3 regions of the Moorella naiadis (nom. illeg.) genome follow, and region 1 is predicted to be linked to each of the others. Evidence: riboswitches for the same ligand, from Rfam matches in the RefSeq annotation. Region 1 holds a riboswitch; each other region holds the start of a gene.

Region 1 (6,958 bases):
ATCGGTCCCGGGCAGGCCGCCGGGGAAATTGGAGAGGGTAACCCGGCGGACTCCCAGCTCTTTAGCAATGCCCGCGCCGGCCTCCGGCCCGCTTTGAAGGTTATCAATGATCAACTTCACTCCCGCCTGGCGGCCCTTGTCCACCAGTTCTCGCACCCGCTGCGGTGTTAGTTCTTCGGGACGGCCGTAAGTACCGGCAACCTGCAAACCGGCCCAGCGGACAAAACCCTCCTGCTGGTTAGAGCAGAGAACTGTAACCTTACCGGCACCTGCCGCCTGCAGGCGGCCCTGCATTTCCCGGGCTACTTTAGCCGTCTGGTCAACTGCTTTTTGGGCGTTAGTCTGGTAATAATCTTTATTTCCCGGGTCTTTCTCCCCGAGGATGCCGGCCACGTTTCGCAAGGCCTCCTGCCAGACCGGCGGCGCCATCCAGTTACCCTTGATTGCTACTGACACCACTTCTAAGCCGGGATTTTTTGCCGAGGCGACTAGTTCTTTAGTGAAAAGCTGGCCCTGCCAGTCATGCATCAAAAAAACCCTGGCCTGGCCGAGCATGGCCACGTCCGAAGGTTTGATGTCAAAATGACCCGGGCAAATACCCGGCGGAATAATATTTTTTACCTCCACCCTATCCCCACCCACTTCCTGGACGGCCGTCATTAAGAGGGTGGTCCCGGTTACCACTTTAAATTTGCTGCCCGGTTGTTGGGAATCACAACCGGTAGCAATAAATAGCGCCAGGATCAATAAAACGATACCAGTCACTAAACGGCCCCTTGGTCTTCTAGTCCTTACAGAAAACATGACATCTAACCCCCATTTCTTTAAATAAATGGCCCCGACTTTGCCGGCAAACAAAAAACCATGGAAACTGCTCCGCGCCGGCGCAGAACCTCCATGGTTCTCTTCCTACAAATTAAGGCTGGCTCCTTATCCTGGCTCCCTGCCAGCTAATTTTCTAGTTAGTTATATTCGGCACTGGTTCAAAAACTCCTGCCCCCTCCTAATAAATTTTCTTGCGGTGCAATCAGAGCCGCCCTTCTTTTTTAATTGGAAACCTGGTGGCGCCGCTCCCGCAAATTTTTTGCGGAACCTCTAGCTTCTGATTTCCACCTTGGCAAAAAAAGGTTGTAATTTAGTAACAATATTTCTTAAAGTTATTTCCGGGTAAGGAATGAGTTCGCGTAAGCCGGGGTTCAATAGGTTTCCAGCGGGCCGGAATTGTTGCAATACATAGTACCGAGCCCCGGCCAGCATTTGGCCTATGGCCGAAAAATCTTCTTCCAGTAACAGGCCGGGAACTGCCGTAGTACGGAGTTCGCAAGCAATTTGGCTGTTTTTGAGGAGGGCGATGCTTTCCTTGATCGCTTCAAGGTCTACCCTGGTGCCGGTTAAAAGGTCGTACTTCGCCAGCGGAGCTTTCACGTCCATGGCCACATAGTCCAGGAGGTCCCCCGCCAGCAGCCTAGCGATAACGCCAGGCTGGGTGCCGTTAGTATCCAATTTGACTTTAAAACCGCTGGATTTCAGGGAGCGAATGAATTCCTCCAGCCCCGGCGCCAGGCTTGGCTCACCTCCAGTGATACAAACGGCCTGCACCCAGGAGCGGCGCCGGTTGAGGAAGCCGAAGATCTCCTCAACGCTTATTTCCGGTAAGGTAGACGGGCGTAGCACCAGGTCGGCGTTATGGCACCAGGGACAGCGGAAATTACATCCGCTCAGGAAAAGGGTGGTGCAAACCTCGCCGGGAAAGTCCACTAGGCTTGTTGGCTGGATGCCTCTAATGGTTATGGGTACCGCCCCCCCTTAAAACAGTCTCCCGGGCTATTCCCGGCACTCTGCTCCGGCCCTGCAGCTTAATGAATGCCTGGCGGCTATACGGGTTACCCGGTAATTTTTACCTGCCAGGCCTGGTGGACCCGCCTGTTTCCAGCCGGGCAACAGCAGGCCAGCATAATTTTTCACAGGGCTGTGCCGGGATCCCTCCTGCCCGGCGTTTCCTGGACCACCTAGCGGCCGGGTTGTTCGCCGCCGGTGACAGGCCGGAAGCTCTGCCGTTCCCGGAACTCCTCCTGCTTCCCTTTATTCCAGTTCTTCACTGGCCGGTAATAGCCGACAATACGGCTCCAGACCTCCGTTTCCCGGCCGCATTCCGGGCATGTCCACTGCTCGCCGGAAAGATAGCCGTGCTCGGGGCAGATGCTGAAGGTGGGCGTAATGGTGAAATAGGGCAGGCGGAAGTTATCCATCACCGTCTGTAAAAAGCGGCGGCAGGTGGCGGTATCAGTCACCCTTTCCCCCAGGTAGGCGTGCAAGACCGTGCCGCCGGTATATTTGAGCTGCAACTCGTCCTGATGCTCCAAGGCGGTAAAAACGTCGTCGGTGTAGCCGACCGGCAAATGGGTGGAATTGGTGTAATACGGTTCGTTGGCACCGGAAGTGATAATATCGGGATAAAAGCGCCTGTCCAGCCGGGCCAGGCGGTAAGAAGTACCCTCCGCTGGTGTGGCCTCCAGGTTGAAGAGCTGGCCGGTCTCTGTCTGGTAGGTGGTTAAGACGGAGCGCATAAAGTCCAGTATTTCTAAGGCCAGGCTCCTCCCCGCCCGGGTTTCGATGCCTTGCCCCATGAAGTTTAAGAGGGCCTCGTGCATGCCCACGATACCAATGGTATTGAAATGGTTCTCCCAGTACCTGCCGAAGCGTTCTTTAACCCGCCGCAGGTAGAACCGGGAGTAAGGATAAAGCCCCTGCTCCGTCAGCTTTTCCAGGATGTTACGCTTCAAAAGCAGGCTCTCTTTGGCCAGGTCCATCCTGCCCTTTAAGCCGCTGAAGAATTCTTCTTTAGTTGCGGAAAGGTAACCGAGGCGCGGCAAATTTATGGTCACCACGCCGCATGACCCCGTAAGGGGATTGGCGCCGAAAAGACCGCCGCCGCGTTTCTTGAGTTCCCGATTATCCAGGCGCAGGCGGCAGCAGTTGTGCGTAATATTACCCTGCGAGTGAACAAAATAGTGATTCTTGCCCAATTCTATATCATAAAAAACCTGTTCATAATCAAGCTGTTCTATGGTTGAATCGGCTACTTCTACTACTGCAAAATCTGCATTGCGAAGCCATTCTATCGTCTCGGTAGTAATACCCCATCTATCTATTGTGGAAAATCCTACAGTTTTACATCCGTAACTTTGATAAAGCATTGCACCGTCTTCAGAACGTATATATTTCTGTTCCACCAGAAATTCAGGTATATTATTGTGCAGCTTGTCTCGCATTACCCTGTCTCCCCTTGCTCCGCGCCCTAAAACGTGTTGTATTCGAATTACCTGGGAGTTTTGTTTTACTATATAGGTTGTACTAATCCCTACTAATTGCAGAAGCAGATTTAGTTCTTCTGCCAGCCGTTGGTCATTAATATGAATCTCCTTTCCATCGGTATAGCCATCACCATCGAAGAACCCTTCAATGAAAGATAAGATTATTTCTGGAGATACAGACCAAATCCATTTAGGAAGACTACCATATTTATGAACCTGATACTTTTCTTCTAATGTACGAGCAAACTCGCTGTTATATATATATCCTCTTAGAGAGTTCTCATAGCGAGGGTCTTGAATAAACTTCATATCATAATTCAAAAGCCGACGAACAACAGTTTTGGTCTTTTCAATTAGTGCTTGTTCCTTTTCATTAAAATTAATCTGGACTCCTCTATGCCGTTTTTTCCAATGTTCCCGTGAGTCATATAAATAATTACCATCAGCCACAAATAACCCCATAAACCAAGCTAATTCTTTGGAGACAAATTCTGTCTCTTGATTTAGAGCCCTTGAGCCATCACGCATCACCAAAAGAAAATCGCCGGTAGCAATATCACAGGCTTTCTTTGTTGTAATGCCATCTTTTGTATATACGGCCACTAAATGGTCTGGAGAGACGCTCATAGTTTTACCATCTTTGGTTCGAATATGAACAACAGCTCGATCAGTAACCTTAAGCAATCTTTTAATTTCCACCCACTCTAATTTACCTGACTTAGGGTTTAGGGAAAGAGACTCAACATGGTTATCTACCTCAAACCACTCATGGTCAAGCTGCTGTCCTTTGTTTTGTTCAAAAAGCTCTCCAATAGTTAATTTCCGGATGGTCCCATTTTCTCTAATCAAAATATCTTCTTCCGGGAAGAGACACATGCTGCGGACGTCCTCGGGCTTTAAATCGGAGTTGATAAAGTTGGCGAAGTAGGGGATGCCGTATCTGGCCGTCATGGCCATGATCTTGTCCGCCACCGGGCTATCCCAGGGAAAACCGGACGTGATGTTGTAAGTGGGTATGGGGAAGGTAAAAATGCGGCCCCTGGCGTCCCCCGCCGTCATGACCTCGCAAAAGGCCATATTCAGCCAGTCCATCTCCTGCTGGAAGTCACCGTAACACTCCTTCCGGCGCTCACCGCCGATGATCACCGGCTCGCTGGCCATCATCTGCGGCACTACTACATCCATAGTCAGGTTGACAAAGGGCGTCTGGAAACCCACCCTGGTAGGTACATTGAGGTTGAAAATAAACTCCTGCAGGGCCTGCTTGACTTCCCGGTAATCAAGGCCGTCGTAACGGATAAAAGGCGCCAGGTAAGTATCAAAACTGGAAAAAGCCTGGGCCCCGGCAGCTTCTCCCTGTAAAGTATAAAAGAAATTGGCAACCTGCCCCAGGACGGTGCGGAAATGCCTTGGCGGCGCGCTTTCCACCTTTTGTCCCACGCCGGCAAACCCACTTTCCAGCAAATCGACCAGGTCCCAGCCGCAGCAATAAGGCGCCAGCAATCCCAGGTCATGGATATGTATCTCGCCCTTTTCATGGGCTTCGCGAATAGCCGGCGGGTAAACCCTTTCCAACCAGTATCTGGAACTGACGGCGGCAATTATATGGTTGTTTAATCCTTGCAGGGAGTAATTCATATTGCTGTTCTCGTTAATGCGCCAATCCCGGCCGTCCAGGTAGCCCTGGACCATTTCCTGGACGTTGACCATAAGGCGGCGAAAATCCCGCCACTCGGCGTGCTGTTGCCGGTAAAGGATATAGGCCTTGGCCGTCCGGGCGTGGCCGTTCTCAATCAAGACCTTTTCTACCAGGTCCTGGACATCTTCCACGGTAGGCAACTTATTGACAAATCTTTCCGCCAGTAAGGCCGTTACTTGGTTGGCCAACCGGCTGGCCAGGCGGCGGTCCTGCCCACCTACGGCTACTGCCGCCTTATAAATAGCGTTGATAATTCTCTCTTCGGCAAAGTCCACCACCCGGCCGTCGCGCTTAATGATCTTCCTGGGTATCATAGTTTAATCAATCCCCTTTCGCCGACCAAAATTAATACCCCAGCCACGCCGGCGTAGCTGGGGCAAACTTTCCCCCACCTCACCTTCACCATGGCCGTGGCTTAACGGTGAAATCCCACGGGCAGGTCTCCTGGCTCAGGTTCAACGCTTCCTGCTGCCTTCCCGGGCCAACATTCAGCAGGAAATACCCATCGCTAAACTCTTAAATATAAAAAATCCTTAGCGGTGGATTAAAACCGGCTGAATGCGGTCCCGGTGGCCCCATTAGCAGGTGCTCCCCCTCACAGTGGCGGCACCGCGCCGGTTTTGCACCGGCTTCCCTGACACCCATCGGATTTACTTTTGCTTTATCTTTATAATAATGTTCGGCACAACAAGGAAAGTTCCTGCCAGTAAAATTATCTTTAACCGTAAAAGAATCTCCCTCCTTCTGGCCGGGACCCCGGCCCTGACGTCCGGGCGGTCATTGGAGTAAAAGCTTGCTCCAGGTTGTCCTCCGCAATAAAGAAATAGACAAGCAGAGCGGTAACTATACCGCCCTGCTTCTTTTTGCTACCTGCTAGATATTGCTGTATGTTCCAGCTTACTCCACACCATTGAACTGATGGTCAACATTGGCCCCCTGGGGGTCGCTGTGACCGCCACCAGGCAAATTCTCGTTGGCCTCTTCTTTGGTCTTTACTTCTTTACCCTTTGCTTCTTCGGCAGCGGTACCCTTTTCCGTATCCGTACCCTTGGTATCCTGGAGTTGTGAACCCTGTTGCACCTGTAAATTGTCCTTGTCGACGGTCCCAACAGCTTTTTCCTCCGGTGTCTGGGCCGGCTGGACCTGAGCCGGTTGGACTATCGCCGGTGGTGGAGTGGTAGGTGCCGCCTTGGCTGCCTGGCTGTAGGCCGTGCTAATGCCGATTACCGAACCGAGCAGCATGACACCCGTTCCTACTGAGGCCAGCAACTTTTTGTTCATCGAACATTACCCCTTTCCGGGCTGGATTTTATCGGGTTTATCGCCCGACAAGGATATAATAAGCCGCCTCTATTAAAGGGGCATTAAGGCTCGATTAGACTTTTCTAATGCTGGCCATTCTTGCTCATTTTATTCCCGGCAGGCGGGGCAATAACCAAAGAAGATCGTCGAGGCATTAAGGACCTGAAAACCCTTTTTTTCTATCTCTTCATCTACTGTCGGCCTTTGCTCTTTATGAAACTCGAAAATACGGCCACACTTGAGGCAGACAAAATGATTATGCGGCACTTTTTGAGTCTCATAACGGGCCGTTCCATTCAGGGTCGGTGCCTTTTGAATAAGGCCCATCTGGACAAAGAGATCTAATGAGCGGTAGACAGTGGCTACCCCTACCGTCGGGCAATAGCGGCGCGCCGCCTGGTAAATAGATTCTGCTGTGGGGTGTTCCCGGGATAATTCCAGGAAAGCTTTAAGTACCGCCTGGCGCTGGGGCGTTAAACGCCGCTCGCTCTGGCGAAATTTCTCTACATCGAAAACTACCATTGCAGACATTTTTCTAGCCACCTGCTTTCAATTTAGCTTGGTAGTTACGAATGGCTTCATGCAGGGCGCTGGCGCCCAGGTTGGAGCAGTGCAGTTTAATTTCCGGCAAGCCGCCAATGGC
Region 2 (6,958 bases), on a different contig from region 1:
AACAAAGGGAAATAGACCCCGGGCTGGCGGCAATAACCGTTAATGAACTCCTGACCCCGGAAGCCGAACTGGCGGCGGCCAGGGAACTGGCCGGGAAATACCGGCGTCGCACCGGTGAGGACAATCGGCACTATGCCTGCCGCCTGGCGCGTTTTCTCTGGCAGCGGGGATACGGCGGGGAGATAATCCAACACCTGCTGGCCGAAATACATATCGAGGACGATATTGACAGGCCCCGGTAAAAAGAATACAATAATTTTGGGAGAAACTAGGTATAGGATTACTACCATAAACCTTTATTTTTTGCTTTCACTACCGGGTTTAGCCTGGATGGAATATAACTTTTTGACCTGTAGTAGATGGTCTAATTGTTTTGAGCTTCCCAACAGGCGGCATATGGTCCTGGTTTTGAACCAAATAAAGGGCATTTGGTAAGTATTCCTATGGTTAAGCCGAGTTTCGACTCGGCTTTATTTTATGGGCGGGAGGTGAAGAGCAATACAGTATCTCTTGTACGCGTTAATAGCTTTTCTAGTGGGCGGTGTCGGTGGTTATGCCATCCGTAAATACCTAGCCGAGGCTAAGATAGCCTCGGCGGAAAAGGCCGCCGCCGCTATTATTGAAGAAGCCAAAAAGGAAGCTGAAGCCAAGAAGAAAGAAGCAGTCCTGGAGGCCAGGGATGAGGTCCACCGCATGCGCAGTGAGGTGGAGCGGGAAAACCGGGAACGGCGCAATGAACTCCAGCGCCTGGAACGGCGTTTACTGCAAAAAGAGGAATCCCTGGATCGGAAGACAGAGTCCCTGGAGCGCAAGGAGACTAACCTGCACCGTCAGGAAGAAGCAGTCCAGAAAATCAGGGACGAGGTGGAAAAACTGCGCCTGCAGCAGGTGAGTGAGTTGGAGCGGATTTCCGGCCTAACTACCGAAGCAGCCAAGAACATCTTGCTGAAGAATGTTGAAGAAGAAATCCGGCATGAAACAGCCCTGATGATCAAGCAAGTAGAAGCTGAAGCCAAGGAAGAGGCCGAGAAGAAAGCCCGGGAAATCATTACCCAGGCCATCCAGCACTGTGCTGCTGATTATGTGGCGGAAGCAACGGTCTCGGTGGTTAATTTACCCAACGATGAGATGAAGGGGCGGATAATCGGTCGCGAAGGCCGCAATATCCGGGCCCTGGAAACCCTGACCGGAGTGGACCTGATTATTGATGATACCCCGGAGGCGGTTATCCTTTCCAGCTTTGATCCCATCCGCCGCGAGATAGCCCGGATTGCCCTGGAAAAACTCATCGCCGACGGGCGTATCCATCCGGCAAGAATTGAGGAAATGGTAGAAAAGGCCCGGCGGGAGCTGGAGACGAAGATCCGGGAGGAAGGCGAACAGGCCACCTTTGATGTCGGTATCCACGGCCTGCACCCGGAACTGATTCGCCTGCTGGGTAAATTAAAATACCGTACCAGCTACGGCCAGAATGTCCTGAAACACTCCCTGGAGGTCGCCTTCCTGGCTGGCGCCATGGCCGCCGAGCTGGGGGTTGACGTCCAGGTAGCCAAACGGGCCGGCCTGCTCCACGATATCGGCAAAGCCGTCGATTTTGAGGTGGAGGGGCCCCACGTTAACCTGGGGGTTGAGCTGGCCAAGAAATACCGGGAATCTCCCGAGGTTATCCACGCCATTGAAGCCCATCATGGCGATGTGGAGCCTAAAACCATCGAAGCCGGCCTAATCCAGGCGGCTGACGCCATCTCAGCGGCCCGTCCGGGAGCCCGGCGCGAGACCCTGGAAGCTTATATCAAACGCCTGGAGAAACTGGAGGAGATCGCCAACTCCTTCAACGGCGTGGAAAAATCCTACGCTATCCAGGCCGGCCGGGAAGTCCGCATCCTGGTTAAACCTGACAAGATTGATGATGCCCTGGCAGTACGCCTGGCCCGGGATATTGTCAAGACTATTGAACAATCTATGGAGTACCCCGGCCAGATCAAGGTGGTGGTAATCAGGGAAACCAGGGCCGTTGATTATGCCAAATAACTAAACGCGAAAGACCGGTGGCAGGGATGGGTGAGGTTTTACCATCTCTGCCATTAAATTTTCACTCTCCGGGAAGGACAAGGCAGGCAGGATTTTGCTAACTGGTGCAGAAGTAGTGTCATATTGGCGGCAACATCTTATACATAAAGTACGGGGCAGGTGTCTACCATGAGCCTGAAGTACAAACACGGCGGCGAGGTATCCGACAGCATAGGTCTGTTGATTTCTATTCTGGTGCGCTATCCGGAAGTGGGGACCATTAATTATGAACCCCACGACCAGGTCCTGCGTTTTACCTTTATGCTGGCGCAGCCGGTAGAGGAAGAGAGAGTCCGGGCCTTTGAAACGAAGTTCCATAAATCCCTGGAGGTTTATAACTACTTGGAAGATCGGGATGCCAGGGTTATCAACCTACACCACACCTACGACGATCAAATAATGTCCCTTGAAGTACAGCGGGATGTGGCCACCCTTTCCCGGGACGAGATTAACCTGATCATGACCCTGGTACAGGAGGAGTTTGGCTCCAGCCTGGTCGTGGAAAACAATGATGAAGTAATGGAAGAGGAATTAATCCTGCAGGAAGAGTTAATCGACCATATGCTCGAGAGTGTCAAGGGGACTACCTCCGAGAGACAGCTGATTGCCTTCCGGGAAGAGGGACGGGTTATGGTATTTAATAAGTAACCAAAGGTGAATAATAAAATGCAAGCAACCAACAAGGGAAGTTAAGGGGAATTTCGTTGCGAATTTTAATGATTGGTGACGTGGTGGGGCGGCCGGGCCGGCGGGCGGTGCGGGAAGTCCTACCGGCTTTACTCCAGGAACACCGGCCTGATCTGGTGATAGCCAATGGCGAGAATGCTGCCGGGGGTAATGGTATCACACCAGATACCGCCGGTGAACTTTTTGCCAGCGGCATTGACCTGCTCACCATGGGCAACCACGTTTGGGATAAAAGGGAAGCCCTGACCCTGTTGGAGCAGGAGGAGCGGATTGTCCGGCCGGCCAATTATCCTCCCGGCACTCCGGGCCGGGGCTATACCCTTTATCCCGTACGGGAGGATTTAAAAGTCGGGGTTATCAATCTGTCCGGCCGTATCTTCCTCCCCCCCCTGGATTGCCCCTTCCGCCTGGGGCAGGAGCTCGCCGCAGAATTGCGGCGGGAAACGCGGGTCATAGTAGTAGATTTTCATGCTGAGGCGACTTCAGAAAAGGTAGCCCTGGGCAGGTATTTAGACGGCCAGGTGAGTGCCGTTGTCGGCACCCATACCCATATCCAGACGGCCGATGCCCGGGTTCTGCCCGGGGGCACGGCTTACATAACTGATGTAGGTATGACCGGGCCCCGGGATTCCGTCCTGGGGGTTAAAACAGAGATCATTCTGCACCGGTTTTTAACCCAGTTACCAGTGCGGTTTGAGATTGCGGACGGGGTGGTGCAACTGGAGGCTGTACTTCTGGATATTGATCCTGCCACCGGCCGGGCTATGGGCATCCAGCGGCTGCAACACTCTGGTACCCCCTGAAGTTGAAGGTATACCCTGCTTAGGATAGGAGGTCAAGGCTGGCCCCGCGGCAATACCTGGGATAGTTGTATATGCGGTAATTACAACTTAAATGAATTATATGCTTTTTAAGAGGAATTTTTCCCTGCACAGCGAATAGATAGTATCAAAGACAGGTATGAGGGGGGTTATTCTTTATGGAAGTTTTGAAAGTAGCCGCCAGGTCCAACCCGAACTCCGTGGCTGGAGCCCTGGTCGGGGTTTTACGGGAAAAGGGCGGGGTGGAGATCCAGGCGGTTGGGGCCGGGGCTTTAAACCAGGCCATTAAAGCGGTGACTATTGCCCGGGGTTTTGTGGCCCCCCGTGGCCTGGATATAGTCTGTATCCCGGCCTTTGTCGATATCGAGATTGATGGCCAGGAACGCACGGCAGTCAAGCTCATTATAGAGCCCCGGGCAGCAGGGATCAACGGGTTGAGCGAAAAGTTAAATCTGGAACCTGTTACCGCCAGGTAGCAGGCTTTTTTAGGTTATAATAAAGCCAAGAAAATAGTAACCGGGTGATAGTTTGGCTGCAGATCTCCATGCTCATACCACAGCCTCCGATGGCCACCTGTCCCCGGCCCGGGTAGTACACCTGGCCGGCGAGAAGGGGTTGGCGGCCCTGGGGATAACTGATCACGATACTGTTGCCGGCCTGGCGGAAGCCCTGGCCGCCGGGCAGGAAATCGGTCTGCCGGTAATCGCCGGGATCGAGTTAAGTACCGAGGCGGAGGGCCGGGAGGTCCACCTCCTGGGTTACGGTTTCGACTGGCACCAGCGGGATCTTCTGGCCTTTTTAGCCGTTATGCGCCAGGCTCGCTACCGGCGCTGCCTGAAGATTGTCGCCCGGCTGCGGGACCTGGGCTATGACCTGCAGGTGGCGGATGTGGAGCAGGAGGTCCGGGGTGAAGCCATGGGCCGGCCCCATATAGCGGCCGCCCTGGTACATAAGGGCTATTTACCCTCCGTAGATGCCGCCTTTAAAACCCTGTTAGCGCGGGGGCGCCCGGCTTACGTGCCCCGGACCAGGGTACCACCCGCCTGGGCCGTGGAGATAATTTTAAAAGCCAGGGGCCTGCCGGTCCTGGCCCACCCGGGTCTCAGCCAGGTGAATGATCTAATTCCCAGGCTGGTAGCCGTTGGCCTCCAGGGTCTTGAGGTTTATTATCCCTATCATGACGCCGCCGTCATGAGGCATTACCGGCAAATAGCTACTGCCTACAACCTGGTTATAACCGGTGGTTCCGATTTCCACGGGCGACCGGGAGATACCCACGCCGACCTGGGCTCCTGCACCTTAAATGCGGCTGAGCTGGAAAGGTTAATGGAGCGATTGCAAAAGATTAAGGAGCAGGCGACTAAGGATTGGGCGCCGGGCATATACTTTAACAAATGAACAGGAGGGGGTGGGGGCCGTTGGCTGATGATAGCCAGGCAGCCCTTTACCGGCGAATTAAAGAATTGGAAAGCAGGATCGAGCAATTGCGGATCAGCCGGCGTGTCCTGATGCGCCTGGTGGAGAAAAGCGAGGTCGAGAAGTGGGAAATAGTGAACCGCTTGCGCTGGGAAAAGGAACAACTGCAGACCCGTAACCATCGTTATGCCCGGGCCATCTGGCAAAAAAACAAGGAATTAGTATTCTTAGCGGGCAAGCTGCAAGGGCATATTGTGCCCGGGGCTTGACCGGTATAGAGGGATGGTTTATACTATAGTCAAATTTAATAAACAACAGGTGCTTGCCGGGAAAAGGGAATCAGGTGTAAATCCTGAGCGGTCGCGCCACTGTAACCGGGGAGTTTTTCCTCAAGTAGCCACTGGTGTTATACTGGGAAGGCGAGGGAAAGCAGGGAGCCGGGAGCCAGGAAACCTGCCTGTTGCTGAACCCTCGCGTTTAGGGGTGAAATATAAAAGAATTTACTCCAGCCGTTTGCGCGAGGCTGGAGTTTATTTTTGCGGCGGGAACTGGCCGCCGTAAACGTCATTTCAGGTAGGTAGGGTATTTTGGATGGCAAAATGGAAGAACGCGGGCCGCTGATCATGATCACCGGCGGTAGCCGGAGCGGCAAGAGCAGCCTGGCAGAGGAACTGGCAGGCCGGGCAGGGGGTGAAGTCGTCTACCTGGCAACAGCCACCGTTGATGATGCCGAAATGGCTGCTCGGGTGGCCAGGCATCGCCGCCGCCGCCCGGCCTGCTGGCGGACGGTGGAGGTTCCCCTGGAGGTTGCCGCGGCGATAGAACAAGAAGGTGCTAGAGCTGTTACCCTACTCATGGACAGCCTGGGGATGTGGCTTACCAACCTCCTGGGTAGTTACGACGGCGAGGGAGCAGGTAGCCAGGATGAGCAGGAGAAGATTATCGCGGGCATTATGGCCAAGGTGCAGGAGCTGGCTGTCGCAGCCCGCCAGGCCCGGGCGCGGGTAATTATCGTTACCGATGAGGTGGGGCTGGGCCTGGTGCCACCCTATCCCCTGGGCCGCCTTTTTCGCGACCTCCTGGGCCTGGCCAACCAGGAGCTGGCCCGCCAGGCCGATACAGTATACTTGGTTGTAGCCGGTCTGCCAGTAGTCCTCAAGGGTGAAGACCTATCACCCTCCTTCCCTCATGGGGACTAGCGTCCCAACCGAGGATAAGCGCAGCCGCCTGTTTGAGGCCGGAGGCCGAGTTAAAGCTGCGCCCGAAGCCGGCCGAGCTCGACACAAGTATAATGGCGCCACCAGCGCCTGAAAGGAACCTGCCTTACCCCCGAAGTAGCTAACCATATTATTGGAGGAGAAACCGGTGGCCAAAGAATTACGACGGGGCTATACAACCGGCACTTGCGCCGCAGCGGCGGCCCGGGCCGCCGCCCTGGCCTTGTGGCGGCATGAAACGGTAAATACAGTCTCCCTGACCTTGCCCCGGGGCGAAAAAATAATCATGCCGGTTACCCTGCTTCAGAAAAATCTTGATGAGGTCGAGGCAGTAGTAATTAAAGACGCCGGCGACGACCCCGATGTCACCGACGGCGCGGCCGTTCACGTCCGCGCCCGGAAAAGAGCTAAGGGGATCGTCCTGCGGGGCGGTGCTGGCATCGGTACAGTTACCCGGCCCGGCCTGGCCGTGCCGGTGGGAGAACCGGCCATTAATCCCGTGCCCAGGGCCATGATTAACAGTGCGGTAGCTGACCTGGTACCGGCCGGCCAGGGAATGGAGCTAGAGATTAGCATCCCCAGGGGTGAAGAGCTGGCCCGGCGCACCCTGAACCCCCGCCTGGGGATTACCGGCGGTTTATCCATCTTGGGCACCACCGGCATAGTCGAACCCATGTCGGAGGAAGCCTTCCGCACCTCCCTGGTACCCCAGATCGATGTCGCCCTGGCAGCTGGCTGGAAAACCCT
Region 3 (6,958 bases), on a different contig from region 1:
ATTTTTGCGGGTAAGCCAGGGGAAGGTAGAAACCCGGCCCATCAAAGGCACCCGGCGCCGGGGTGAAAACCCGGAAGAGGATCAATCCTTGCGACAGGAGTTATGGCAGAGCGCTAAGGACCGGGCCGAACTGGTAATGATCATCGACCTGGAAAGGAACGACCTGGGTCGGGTCTGCCGGGTTGGCTCGGTGCAGGTACCGGAGCTTTTTGTTCTGGAAGAATATGCCACGGTTTTTCACCTGGTAAGTACCGTCACCGGCGTCCTGGAACCGGGAAGGGATATGGTGGACCTCTGGCGGGCCACCTTTCCCGGCGGTTCTATCACCGGTGCCCCCAAGGTACGTTCCATGGAAATCATCGAAGAACTAGAGCCTGTACGGCGCAGCGTATACACCGGGGCCATCGGCTACCTGGGGTTCGACGGGGAAGCCGACTGGAATATTGTCATCCGGACCTTGCTTCTAGCCAGTGACCAGGCCTATTTCCAGGTCGGCGGCGCCGTGACGGCCGACTCCCAACCCCTGCTTGAATACCAGGAGACTCTAGACAAAGCCCGCGGCTTGATCGCGGCTTTATGCGGCTTTACATGGAGGAAAAGAATAAAATGACAGGATCGGTTGTCTATTTAAATGGCTCCTTGTATCCCCCCACCACAACCGGCATCGACCCGGATGCTCCCGGCTTCTTGTACGGAGCCGGGCTCTTTGAGACCATCCGCATTGAGAATCGTCAGCCCCTGTTTCTTGACGAACACCTGGAGCGCCTTACCAACAGTGCTTTGCACCTGGGCTGGCCACCACCTGCAAAGGAGACTATCAATATCCCCTTCCAGGAGGCCATCGCTAGAAGAGGCGTAACTATCGGCCGCGCCCGTCTTAATTTTTTCCAGGGCCGGGAGGGTTTTAACCTGCTCCTGGCGGTAAATGACGGCCTGCCCTATACCCCTCAGGAGTACCATCGAGGCTGCCCGGCAGCCATTGTGAGCATACCTCGCAACCAGCGTTCCCCCCTGGCCGGATTGAAGACCATGAACTATCTGGAAAACCTCCTGGCCCTGGCCGAGGCCCGGTCCAGGGGAGCCCGCGAGGCCCTGCTCCTGAACCTGGATGGTTACCTGGCCGAAGGCAGCCGCAGCAATCTTTTTATTGTTTCTGATGATGCCCTCTATACCCCCGATCCGGCCAGCGGCCCCCTCCCCGGCCTGGCCCGTGCCCGGGTCCTGAAAATAGCTACCGGCCTGGGCCTGATGGTAAAAGAAGAACCTTTACCACCGGAGGCGCTCGCTACAGCAAGGGAAGCCTTCCTGACCAACAGCCTGATGGAAATCCTCCCCCTGACGCAGGTAGACGGCCGTCCCGTTGGTGATGGCCACCCCGGACCGGTGACGACCCTGCTTCAAACCTGTTATCAGGAGAAAAAGGCTGCTGCCCGCGGCTAAAAAAGCCCCTGCCACTTCACTTTTGCCAGGTTAATTGCCCAAGCATCCGGGTTATCCGGGGTTGGAAAACCCTCCCGGTTAAGATATGTTGGCGCCTTACCTGCCTTGATCGGCTTCTAAAAGAACTCCTGCCGACTATTTACTCCCTCTAAGATACGGTGGATCTGGCGGTTTTTTTAAGCTCCTGGCAGGAATTTTCGACCGGGCGTCGTATATTTTTAGTAACAAGAAACCTTATGAAGCGTCGGAGGTGCCCGCTGCCTAAGCGGGAGAATAGGGAATCAGGTGTCAATCCTGAGCGGACCCGCCACTGTGTCCGGGGAGGAGCCTGCCAAGACCACCCTGCGGGGGAAGGTGCAGGAGTTCCGGTGATCCGGGAGCCAGGAGACCTGCCCCGGCGTGGACCTGTTGTGGCGGATGATGGTAAAATCCCCACCCATTAATTGGGTGGGGATTTTTGTTTTCGGGGGTGAAGGCGCGTGATCCGAGCAACAATTAAGTCTTTTTCTTACCCCGGCAGCGCAACCGTCCTTAAAGATATCGACCTGCACATCCAGGAGGGGGAGTTTGTCGTCATCACCGGGGTATCCGGGGCGGGTAAGTCCACCCTGGCCCGCTGCCTGGCAGGGGCGATACCCCATTTTTTCCCCGGCCGGTTGGTGGGCGAGGTAAGAGTCAAGAGCCGCGAGCTGGCCTCCTTGACCCTGCCGGCCATAGCCACCTTTATGGCCTATGTCGACCAGGAACCCCAGAACCAGCTCTTTCACCTCAGCGTTGCTGAAGACGTGGCCTTCGGGGCCGGCAACCTGGGCCTGGAAAGGGAGGAGATCCGTGCCCGGGTCGATGGTGCCCTCACCTTCGTCGGCGGCCGGCACCTGGCAACCAGGAGCCCCATCACCCTCTCCGGGGGCGAACTGCAGCGCTGCGCCCTGGCCACCTATATCGCCATGGCCCCCCGGGTGATGATCCTCACCGTGGCCCTTAACGCCCTGATCGAGAAAAAGGGGGTGAAGACGGCCCTCATCACCACTGCCGGTTTCCGGGATGCCCTGGAAATCAGGCGCTCCCGGAGAAAGAACCAATGGGATTTCCGGGCTCCGGTACCGCCGGTCCTGGTACCGCGACGGCTGCGCTTCGGCCTCCGGGAGAGGATGGATTACCGGGGCGTCCCGCTACTCCCACTAGACCGGGAGCAACTGGCCGCCATTGCCGCCCAGCTGGAGGCGTAAGGCGTCGCGGCCGTGGCGGTATGCCTGCTTTTTGCTTTTAAAAATCCCGCCCACGAACAGGAGGTAGGCGCTTACCTCCGCCGCCGCCTGCCGGGGGTATTCATCTCCCTCTCTTCCGAGGTATCCCCCCGCCTGGGGGAGTATGAACGAACCTCGACCACGGTTTTAAACGCCGCTTTAAGCCCCCTCCTGGCCGACCACCTGGAGGAGCTCCAAGCCTTTTTCGCCGGGGAAGGCATGAAGGGTCGAGTATGGCTAATGCAGAATAACGGCGGCCTGACCGATAGCCGCGCGGCCAGTTCCTTTGGGATCAAGGGGCTCTTCTCCGGTCCGGCCGGGGGTGCGGCATTATTTCGGCCGCCAAGGGCCAGGAGGAGTACGGCGTGGTCATTAACGGTAACGCCGTCGACGAGGAAGCCACAGCTTCCTTACGGGCGTAGATGCGCCGGTAGCGGTAAAGAGGCGCACCGGCCACTCCTGGCGGAAATGCTACTGGGATTTTTATCTCTGGGCTTTTTCACGGGGAATTTCATAGATTGTGTTTTCCTCTACCGCATGGTACTATAGTTTTGAACTGTGAGGCTAAAACCTTGGAAATAGGGCAAATACGAAAGAGGATACGGGAAGGGCAATATCGTTTAACGGTTCACGCTGCAATTCGTTCCAAGGAACGGGGCATTACTACAAACGATATGGAAGCCGCAATCCTGAATGGCGAAATAATCGAAGAATATCCCGACGATAAGCCTTTTCCAAGCTGTCTTATTTACGGTCGTACACTTTCCGGCCTGCCGTTACATGTAGTTTGCAGTTTGGCGCCCATAAGCGATATTATCACCCTCTACCTTCCGGATGAGAAGAAGTGGATAGATTACAAAGTCAGGCGAAAGGAGTAAACGCCATGAAGAACGACCAAAGTATTTGCCCGGTATGCGGCGGAACGCTAGAAGAAAAACTAACCCAGCTTGATTTTCGTTATAAAGGCCGATTAATCGTGGTGGAAGGGGTGCCGGCCCAGGTTTGCAAAGACTGCGGCGAACAATTAATTTCCGCCAGGACTTCCAAGGATATAGATGTTCTCTTGGATTCGGATATCAAACCAATTAAGCAAATTAATGTGCCTGTATTACCCTTTCGCCATATTGCCCAGGCTTAAGAAAGTAGCCCTCTCTTGCCGGTGGCCTAAAAACCACCGGCTTTTTATTTTTTATTTACTGGGCAAGCCAGGTTCGATAATTACTGACTAGGTGGCCTAGACAGGCAGTACTGAACCCGCCTGGGGTATTAACAATACTTTCGCTTCGGGGCCTATTTCCCCCAAAGCTCGGTTATAAGCTTCCGGCAAGCTGGTAAAAGGCTCTACAAAGACTTGCTGCACAACCTGCTCTGGTAAAGAAGATACCAAATAGATCTGAATATCCTTTAAAACCATGGCAATGGCTGCTGCTTTATGACCGCCCAACTCGAAGTTAGTATGAATACGTGCGATCAGATCCTCGGGTTTTTGGGCCGCTGCAATCCAGCGGGTAAAGGCCTCATCTCCAAGGCCCTCCGGGCATGCGGCCACCAGGATGAGGATCCCGCCCGGCCTGACCGCCCGCCGGGCGTTATCGATGGCCTTCTGGGCCTGGTAAAGGTTGATGTCTTTAGGGAAACCCCCCGCCGAGGCAATGACTATATCTGCCGGTTCAGCAAAAAGAAAGCCACAGAAATAATTGCCCGGGAAAATCGATAATATAAGGTCATATAAGTGATGGTTACATGAATGATATAGAATGCCATATATCACTTTGAGCAATACCAATATAATGTTTAAACCGCCCTTACTGGGGCGGTTTGATGTTAATGCGCTTATTAAAGTCGTAAAAGTCGACGATCATGGTCAGTTTATCCTGGGGGTGTTCCCGGTGACTGGCTTCCAGAGAGACGCGGCGGATATAGGTACTGCCCCGTTCCACCAGAAACTGGTAGTTGAAATCCTGCCAGTAACTGTTGAGAAAATGGTTGTTGACCCGGGGCTTGCAGGTCAGGAGGTAGGGCCGGCCCGGGATCTTCTTCTGGCGGCCCAGGTACTGCAGGTCGTTGACCTGCATGATCTTTAGGATAGACATGGGATTAATTTCAGCCATAAACTTTTCCTGGTCCAGGGGGCTGTTGCCCGGGGTTACCATCCAGCGCTTGGAGGATGGGTCGCGAAAATAGGTCGTTTCCTTGACTTGATAAATCTCCACCGGCTGGCCCGTCATCTGCCCTTTTAGATAGAGGCTGCCGTCGCTGGCCTTTTCCCCATCCAAATTGCTCAAGGCGACTTTATTACCTCCCGTCAGGAGGCTGGCCTCGACGTGAAAACGGTAGCTGCCGGCCTGGTTGGTAGTGTCCAGGGCCTGCACGATAAGCTCCTGGGGGTCGACCTTGACCTCCCGCAGGTAATAGTTATAGGCCCAGGCGCCACCGCCCAGAACCACGATTAATACTACCGGCAGGATGATTTGCCAGCGTAAGAACCTTTGCAGCAATGACTTCCCCCCTCTCCGGCCGTCGTTTCCCGGGTACTCAGCATATTCTATTTAATGGTATGGCAGGCGGCCAGGGATATACCAGGATATTTCTGGCAACCAGCCGACCTTGTACCACAGCAAAAAAAGGCCTGACTGAATGTCAGGCCTGTAAATTCAAGGTTACGCCCATATTGCCCAGGCAGTACTCTCACATTTGAAAACGGTAGAAGTTATCTCGCAATATAGCCTCATATCGGGGTTTAAGCCCGCACCAGACAGGGATAAATGGCATTTACCGCAACGCGGGACCCGTTCCGGGACGGGGGGCCACTTTACAAGATCCATGGAGCGAGCCAGGCGATGCCAGCCCGCTCGTACCAACCCGATAGCATCACGAGTAAACAAAAATTTAGGACCGAGATTCGGGCGGCTTACTGGTATCTCCCATATTCATCTACGGCCCGGTACAGGGCCAGGACGTTTTCCGGGGGCAGGGAGGCGTGCAAAATACCGCAGGCTGTCGAGAAGATATAGCCCCCGCCGGGGGCCGCCACGTCCAGCAGGCTATGGACGGCTGCGGTTATAGTATCCGGGTTGCCGGTAACCAGGAGATCCAGGTCGAAGTTGCCCATTAGGCACAACTTCTCCCCATACTCCCTTTTAACGGCCCCTATATCCATGCCGGCGGCCGGCTCCAGGCCCTGGAGACCGTCCAGGGGCAAACCGGCCAGGTCGGGCAGAACGGCCTGGAGATTGCCGTCGGAGTGATATAGGACCGGCAGGTCCATTTCTTTGAGCCCCTCCACCTGACACCGCAAAAGGGGTAAAAAGAGCTCCCGCCAGAGGTCCGGCCGGATGTAGGTGCCCCGGTCGTAGGCAATATCGTCGCCGATAATAATACCGTGGGCCCCGGCCTGCCGGCAGAGGCGCGCCAGTTCTAGATTGAAGTCGGCAACGGCCGCCGCCAACTCCTTAATGACCCCCTCACGGGCGGCTGCCGCCAGGAGAAATTCGGTAAAGTCAAATAACCGCCCCGTCCCCTGGAAGGGGCCGTCGACAAAGGCCAGGACAAAAAAGTCCGTTTCCTCCCGCCAGCGGCGGATGGCCTGCAGGTCGAAGGAGGCGGGGTCCGGCAGGGTATAACCTGCGGCAGCCCCAATATCCGGGATAGCCGGGGCCAGGAATACCTTTAATTTCCCCCGGTTGGTATAACGGCAACCCCAGGCATCCTGGTAGCTGTCGGAACCCTGTTCCGCCACCGGCGCCGCCGGGGTAACGGCCAGGAGGTCCATCCCCAGGAGCTCCCGGGCCGCAATCTCAGACTGGAAGCTGGCACCTGGATTCCGCCTGGTGGTATGCCCAGGGAAGGCTGCATCAGTTCGCCAGGAAGAACTTAAATCGCCGGCACCGGCAGCGGTCCCAGCTTTCTCCCGTCTCACCAGGGCGGCCACCAGGCCCGGTTCCAAAGCAAATTCCCCCCGGGGTACCCGGTCGGGCCGGCCGCCGGCCAGGGCCACCCGTACCCTTTCAATATGCGTCACGTTCTTTTTCCTCCATTCGACTCTAAGACCCGGCTCGCTATTAACTGCTTCAAATTGTGAAACTGGCGTAGCCACTGTCCCTCTTTTTGTGTTTCTACGGCAGCAAAAGCGAATTTACATATACATCCTGGAAGGAGGGTTGAGTCATGAGTTCAATATAGCCGACTTCCTTGGCAATACTCTCGCACCGGCGGCGTTCCGTCATGGAGATTAGGGATAGGCGCGCCCCGGTGCCGGCGGCATTGCCTAC

Evidence for each region. A riboswitch is a leader RNA that binds a small molecule or an ion and turns the genes downstream of it on or off. The one in region 1 is predicted to bind cobalamin.
Region 2: it holds a riboswitch for cobalamin, as region 1 does, so the genes downstream of both, cobU (bifunctional adenosylcobinamide kinase/adenosylcobinamide-phosphate guanylyltransferase) here and SDD30_RS14080 (ribonucleoside triphosphate reductase) in region 1, are expected to answer to the same signal.
Region 3: it holds a riboswitch for cobalamin, as region 1 does, so the genes downstream of both, SDD30_RS03895 (ABC transporter ATP-binding protein) here and SDD30_RS14080 (ribonucleoside triphosphate reductase) in region 1, are expected to answer to the same signal.

What each region holds. Positions count from the first base shown of each region.
Region 1 covers NZ_JAXGFQ010000027.1:27,173-34,130, forward strand. Annotated here, with positions in the region: gene SDD30_RS14070 (metal ABC transporter substrate-binding protein) at 1-765, opposite strand, end outside; gene SDD30_RS14075 (anaerobic ribonucleoside-triphosphate reductase activating protein) at 1,096-1,791, opposite strand; gene SDD30_RS14080 (ribonucleoside triphosphate reductase) at 2,010-5,327, opposite strand; cobalamin riboswitch at 5,431-5,673, opposite strand; gene SDD30_RS14085 (hypothetical protein) at 5,911-6,294, opposite strand; gene SDD30_RS14090 (Fur family transcriptional regulator) at 6,424-6,846, opposite strand; gene SDD30_RS14095 (iron-sulfur cluster assembly scaffold protein) at 6,851-6,958, opposite strand, start outside.
Region 2 covers NZ_JAXGFQ010000003.1:101,336-108,293, reverse strand. Annotated here, with positions in the region: gene SDD30_RS02955 (regulatory protein RecX) at 1-242, shown strand, start outside; gene rny (ribonuclease Y) at 511-2,031, shown strand; gene SDD30_RS02945 (hypothetical protein) at 2,200-2,718, shown strand; gene SDD30_RS02940 (TIGR00282 family metallophosphoesterase) at 2,775-3,560, shown strand; gene SDD30_RS02935 (stage V sporulation protein S) at 3,737-4,054, shown strand; gene SDD30_RS02930 (PHP domain-containing protein) at 4,107-4,976, shown strand; gene SDD30_RS02925 (translation initiation factor 2) at 4,997-5,263, shown strand; cobalamin riboswitch at 5,294-5,469, shown strand; gene cobU (bifunctional adenosylcobinamide kinase/adenosylcobinamide-phosphate guanylyltransferase) at 5,582-6,193, shown strand; gene cbiD (cobalt-precorrin-5B (C(1))-methyltransferase CbiD) at 6,360-6,958, shown strand, end outside.
Region 3 covers NZ_JAXGFQ010000004.1:97,306-104,263, forward strand. Annotated here, with positions in the region: gene pabB (aminodeoxychorismate synthase component I) at 1-610, shown strand, start outside; gene SDD30_RS03890 (aminotransferase class IV) at 607-1,440, shown strand; cobalamin riboswitch at 1,672-1,850, shown strand; gene SDD30_RS03895 (ABC transporter ATP-binding protein) at 1,920-2,669, shown strand; gene SDD30_RS03900 (hydantoinase/oxoprolinase family protein) at 2,682-3,236, shown strand; gene SDD30_RS03905 (DUF4258 domain-containing protein) at 3,260-3,565, shown strand; gene SDD30_RS03910 (YgiT-type zinc finger protein) at 3,571-3,825, shown strand; gene SDD30_RS03915 (nickel-dependent lactate racemase family protein) at 3,922-4,473, opposite strand; gene SDD30_RS03920 (hypothetical protein) at 4,493-5,185, opposite strand; gene SDD30_RS03925 (uroporphyrinogen decarboxylase family protein) at 5,599-6,708, opposite strand; gene SDD30_RS03930 (ASKHA domain-containing protein) at 6,803-6,958, opposite strand, start outside.